2 regions of the Shewanella sp. LZH-2 genome follow, and region 2 is predicted to be linked to the other one. Evidence: predicted binding sites of a transcription regulator. Region 2 holds the regulator's gene; the other holds the start of a gene.
What was found. The regulator sigma-54, encoded in region 2, starts transcription at its own class of promoters, with help from an activator protein. The targets are predictions, from matches to a motif close to GTTGGCACGNNNNTNGNNT.

Region 1 (3,137 bases), 2.3 Mb from region 2:
GCCCTCATCTAGAACACCTGCCCAATGGCCATATATTTCATCATTAGACAGAGGAGTTTGTGTAGTGGCTTGAGTTTTGTTTAGTTCAAAAAATTGCACTAGGCATGGATCAACCTTATCCCCATAAAATCGCACTGAATTATCACTACCTGATGGTGTGAAAAGGTCACTAATTGAAACACCTCCAGCATAAGAAAGATCTGGCTCTAATTCAAAATTAAAACTTATATTTTTATTCCCTTCCCTATAATATTCACCTACATATGATACACTAAAAGTTAGTCTATTATCTGGAGCAACACGGTAATCATTTTTGTCATAAATCACATGCACAAATATTTTTCTCGCATTACTATGATTAAAAATAATATCAACATCAGTAAGCTCTAGATTCAGCCCCGTCAGATCTGTATCCTTAAAGCCACCAACAAACTGCGTCCAAGTTAGATCCTTTAAACTTGCCTTCATTAAAGCACCAAGCTCATTCAACACTCGTTGTTTATAATCTTTTGATGTAAAAAAATCAGTTGGGAAAGATGACATACTACACTGGGCATTTTTATTATAATCAAGCTTTTGATCAAACTTTGCAGATGGCACTTTCTTATTTAAATTGCTGTTATCATATTCTCCAGCATAAGCCACAATTGATTTCGAACTAAGTTGACTGAATGAATTATCAATTTGATAAAATATGTCTAAATCATTCTTCTCACCTTGTGTTAATGGTAATGACTTTATCTCACTGCCACCCAATTTCCCCGTGGATTGGACAATAAACTTGCTTGCAATTTTTGAAGTGGGATTTACTACAATCATTTTTTCATTTTGATTATAACAACCCTTTTCGTCTTGAGAAGTCTCTCCTTTTGATGTTGTAAACTTACAGTTATTCGAAAGAGCCTCTTTTTTCACTAAGCTAATAAAATCTGCATTGCTACAATTATGACATACGTATGCTGCAGTCTTTGAGGTTATGGAACCATATGAAAAAAAGCTGATAAGCGGAAAAATAAAAAAAACACCATGAAAAAACTTTAACATCCTCATTTACAATTTCGTCCAAACTCTATTAAAGATATAATATTGCCATGTAGCCTTAGTACATAAAATACATCATTAGTATAAAAATCACGACTACTGTGAAGATGAAAAATTATCTTTTAAAAAATAAATGTAGAATCTTTAATTCACCTACAAATTGCTCTTGCTTTAAATGACTCGAATGAGAGTTATCAGAACGCGGGACAGTATCCAAGGCAATAAATTGAGTTAATTTAATTCAAGAATGGCATGTTTCGGACGAGATAAGTCATCCCGTAGTGCTTGGGTGGTACTCAGCAGTGATAGTTTTCGAACTAACACCAATAAGTAGCTATCAGCTAAGGTGAAAATTCTGGACAGAAAATATTACTACCCATTCTAAACCAACAACATCATACCCTCTCGGACTCCTCCAAAGCCATTATGCTGTTTCTCACAATTTTCTAATGGCAACTCTTACCGAATCGCAGGTAAAAATTGCCTATCTCGCTTATATCAGCAAATACTCCCGCCAATACGACATTTAAAAATTACACTAATAATCAGTAGATTAACCAAGAATTTCAAAGTTGGCATTAAGCTCGCAATATCTCCTTTGTGAGTTTATTGCGGGATTGAGTGATAACGGTATGTAAGACGCAACTTAGCACATTCAACTTACTTCACTAGCTCTCAACAACGAACTCCACTAGCTCACTCGACGTAAACATGCAGAGTGAGAGAAGACAGAAAAACCGAAATAAGACAAAGGAGGCGGCTATGTTAGGTTGGACCTTAATGTTTCTGGTTGTGGCCATTATCGCCGGACTGTTTGGATTTACGGGGATCGCTGGCGCCGCAGCGGGGATCGCAAAGATTATTTTCTTCCTATTTATTGTATTACTTGTGATTTCCCTGCTGGTCAATGCCCTTAAGGGCAAGGCACCACGCGCTTAAATTGGATAAAAGGAGAATCAATATGAAACCTATGACCATAATTACCAATGCATTTTTAGCCTTATTATTAACCTTTGGATTGTCAGCCTGTAGCGACAACCACGCCGAGGATGCAGGCGAAAAAATCGATGAAGCCATCACTGATACCGGCAATGCAATTGAAGATGCCTGTGAAGAACTGAAAGAAGGCGTTAAAGCGAAAGATACCCGCTGCTAAAACGGATGACAGCGAGTAGTGAGTCCCACAAACGAGCCGATCAGGATAACCACAGTTCAATTGAGTACCACCGAGCCACTTTATCGCGACAGTCATTGGTTACGATAAAGTGGGTTTCCCTGAGGCTCGCCGTTTATCGATGGAGGAGATGCCAATGCTGAGTAGGATCCACATTAAGTATTTCTACCTGTTCGGAGCGCTGTTATTTGGCTATTTCGCCGTAACGGGGCACTCCCCTATCCTCACCTTTATTTGGGCATGGAGCAGCCTATCCCTCGCCCTTGTCGGCTCGGCCTATTGGTTTAATCTCGCCAGTATTTTTAGAAAACGTCAGGATGGTTCCATCCCTTGGTATATTCGTTGGGGCTTTATTCCATTTTTACTAGGATGCCGACTCTATAATCTCTGGGCGCGGCGCAGCGATAGCGTGCCTTCAATGCAAGCCATTGATAAATATCTGTACTTGGGTAGCCGCTTAAGCGCTGCCGATTTACCTAAACTGAATCGTTATGGCATTACCGCCATTTTAGATGTCACCGCCGAATTCGACGGCCTCGATGTGTCCCTGTATGAGGAGCATATCGACTATCTGAATATCCCTATTCTTGACCACAGTGTGCCGACTAGCGCCCAATTAAATCAGGCGATTAACTGGTTACATCGCCAAGTGCGCGCCCAAAAGCGGGTATTAATCCACTGTGCGCTCGGCCGCGGGCGTTCCGTAATGGTGCTGGCCGCTTATCTTGTGTGCCGCCGCCCCGAGCTCAGCTTTGCCGAGGTGCTGCAACAGATTAAAAGCATTCGTAAAACCGCAGGGTTAAATCGCTGGCAACTTAAAGCGCTGGAGCAGATGTACACTCAAGGGGAAATCAAACTGCATAAGCGAGCCTGGATTATCGCCAATCCCGTCTCTGGCGCGGGTAAATGGCAGACCCATGGC
Region 2 (3,137 bases):
ACACTGCCAAGGAGTATTTGCCGCACTTGGTCGCTGAGTTCATAGATATTCAGATTCGAGGTATCTATATAGTGATCCATCTGCTGTGACAGGGGCTCGAGCAATTTGCCTTCAAGCTTGATGGCTTCTTGCAGTGACACTCGGCTCTTCGATAAGGGATGTAAGCGCCGCGTTTCACTGTAGCGTTTGAGCAACACTTTATCGCTGGAGTTTAAGAAGAAGCTGGTGAGTTCAGTGCCCGTAGGCAGGCTGGCAAGCTGTTTAACCAGCACTTTGTCTTGCTCTGGTAAATTGCGCACGTCAACACTGATAGCAACGAGATCGTTACTGCCTTTGAGCTGTTCAAGCAAACTGCCAATCAAAGGCAAAGGCAAATTATCGACACAATAGTAGCCGAGATCTTCAAGCACTCTAAGTGCGACCGATTTGCCTGAGCCTGAACGCCCTGACACTATGACCAGTTTCATCCAATGATTACCTGATAGAGTTCCGTTTCATCATGCGTCTTGCGCAATTGTTTTAATATTTGCTTGTCACTGAGCTTTTCAGCCATGCATGACAAGGTACTTAGGTGCTGCTGACATTGGTCGGCAGGCACGAGTAGTGCAAATAAAATATCGACGGGTTGTTTATCGATAGCATCAAAGGCTATCGGCTCCTCACATTTTATCAATATCGCTATGGGTTGTGTTATATCGGTTAATCGACCATGTGGAATGGCGATACCGTTACCTATACCTGTGCTACCCATCTTTTCGCGCGCCACGAGGCTTTCGAAGATCTCTTGAGATGAGAGGGTGGGGTACTGGGCAGCGGCTAAGTCGCTGATGAGTTCCAGTACCTTTTTCTTACTGCCCGGAGTGGCGCAGGTTGTGCACTCCGGCCGCAGTATGGTACGAAGTTCCATTGCTAGTGTTTTGTTAACTTCTCTTTGTGTTTAATAACCTGACGATCAAGTTTATCAATCAGGACGTCTATGGCAGCATACATATCTGCATGCTCTGAAGTCGCGAAGACTTCACCACCGGTGAGGTTGATTCTCGCTTCGGCAATCTGTTGCATTTTCTCAACATTGAGCACAACGTGCACATTATTGATCTGTTCGAAATGACGTTCAAGTTTTGAAAACTTTTCCTCAACATATGCCCGTAACGATTCAGTAATCTCGATATGGTGTCCACTTAGGTTTATTTGCATAGAAACGTCCTCCGATACTCACAATAGGCTATAAACTTTTACGCTGATTGGAAGGGGGAATAAGCATCGCTTCTCGGTACTTCGCAATGGTTCTGCGCGCAACGTTAATTCCCTGTTCTGCCAGAAGTTGAGCCATCTTGCTGTCGCTTAATGGTTTTTTCTGGTTTTCCGCTGCAACCAGTTTCTTAATGAAAGCTCTGATTGCTGTGGATGAGCACTCACCGCCATCATCCGTCCCGACGTGGCTTGAGAAGAAATATTTTAGTTCAAAAAGTCCTTTTGGGGTATGCATGTATTTTTGTGTGGTCACCCGTGAAATGGTGGACTCATGCATCTCTACCGCCTCGGCGATATCGTTTAGGACCATAGGTTTCATGGCTTCTTCACCGTATTCGAAGAAACCCTGTTGGTATTGCACTATGCAGTTTGCCACCTTGAGCAGTGTTTCGTTACGGCTTTCAAGGCTTTTAATAAACCACTTGGCTTCTTGCAGATGGCCACGAATAAATTGGCTATCAGCTTGATTTTTTGAACTTCGGGCCATTGCTGCATATTGCTGATTTACGTTGATTTTTGGCATGCAGTCAGGGTTTAATTCGACCACCCAACGGCCGTTTTTCTTCGACACCGATACATCGGGGATCACATATTCTTCATCGACAGGGGTGATGAGTAAACCGGGACGAGGGTTCAAGGTTTGGATCAGCGCAATACTGTCCCTTAACTCGTCCTCTTTCAGTTTGGTCTTACGCATTAACAGCCTAAAGTCGCGAGCGGCGATCAGATCTAAATGATCTTTGATCAGCATGCGGGCGTTTTCGATGTGAGGGGTATCAGGCGAAAAATGAGATAGCTGGATCAGTAAACATTCGCTTAAATCCCTTGCCGCGACACCAACGGGGTCGAAGTGTTGAATACGCTTGAGCACGGCTTCAACTTCGTCGAGTTCAATCTCGGGATTGCCCATGGCTTCGAGGATATCTTCAGTGCTTTGAGTGAGATAACCTTGATCGTCGATGGCATCAATAATCGCGGTGGCAATGGCTAAATCGGTTTCAGAGAAGGGCGTGAGGTTTTTTTGCCATTCTAAATGTTCGTACAACCCCTCGCTAGTTTCCCCTTGGAAGGGCATGTCATCTTCACGGCTGGCGCCAGAACCTGAGTTTGGCGATGCGGTAAAGACTTCATCCCAAGTGGTATCCATGGGTAACTCTTCGGGCAGAGATTCTTTGGTCAGCGACTCGGCAATGTCCACGGTGGAATTATCTTGTTCCTGTGGCTGGGCAGTCGTTTCGCTAAAGTCGGTATCGGCGATATCTTGCTTACGTTCGCTAGGCGCGTCAAATTGCTCCTCTTCCAGCTCGAGAAGAGGATTAGAGTCTAAGGCTTGCTGGATTTCTTGTTGCAGTTCCAATGACGACAGTTGCAGCAGGCGAATGGCCTGCTGAAGTTGTGGCGTCATGGTTAACTGTTGACCCAGTTTGAGCTGGAGTGACGCTTTCATGTTACCGCTGATCCCTAGGTTATTATTGTGAGTTTAGGTCGCTTGATATCATATGGATGGAGCCTAGCGCTCTCAAATTCAAGGCTTATTAGCTTTGTTTTAGTAACTATAGCCTGAATTGTTCACCTAAGTACACAGCCCTAACTTGCTGATTGTCTAAGATCTCTGCGGGTGTGCCCTCGGCAATAAGATTACCGTGACTCACAATGTAAGCATGTTCACAGACGTCTAAGGTCTCGCGCACATTGTGGTCAGTGATCAGTACACCAAGGCCTCGGCTTTTAAGCTGCTCGATAATTTTCTTGATATCGATAACGGAGATCGGATCAACGCCCGCAAAGGGCTCATCAAGCAGAATAAACTTGGGGTTGGCCGCTAAGGCGCGGGCAATTTCGACGCGTCGACGTTCACCGCCCGATAAGGACATGCCTTGGCT

Region 1: a site for sigma-54 is predicted at 1,613-1,631, ahead of JM642_RS13545 (DUF1328 domain-containing protein). Genes of this name have one in related genera too.

The regions. Positions count from the first base shown of each region.
Region 1 is NZ_CP069350.1:3,063,684-3,066,820, forward strand. Features, by position in the region: gene JM642_RS13540 (hypothetical protein) at 1-1,044, opposite strand, end outside; gene JM642_RS13545 (DUF1328 domain-containing protein) at 1,804-1,980, shown strand; gene JM642_RS13550 (hypothetical protein) at 2,003-2,197, shown strand; gene JM642_RS13555 (diacylglycerol kinase family protein) at 2,352-3,137, shown strand, end outside.
Region 2 is NZ_CP069350.1:796,761-799,897, forward strand. Features, by position in the region: gene rapZ (RNase adapter RapZ) at 1-467, opposite strand, end outside; gene ptsN (PTS IIA-like nitrogen regulatory protein PtsN) at 464-907, opposite strand; gene hpf (ribosome hibernation promoting factor) at 910-1,197, opposite strand; gene JM642_RS03655 (RNA polymerase factor sigma-54) at 1,226-2,701, opposite strand; gene lptB (LPS export ABC transporter ATP-binding protein) at 2,808-3,137, opposite strand, start outside.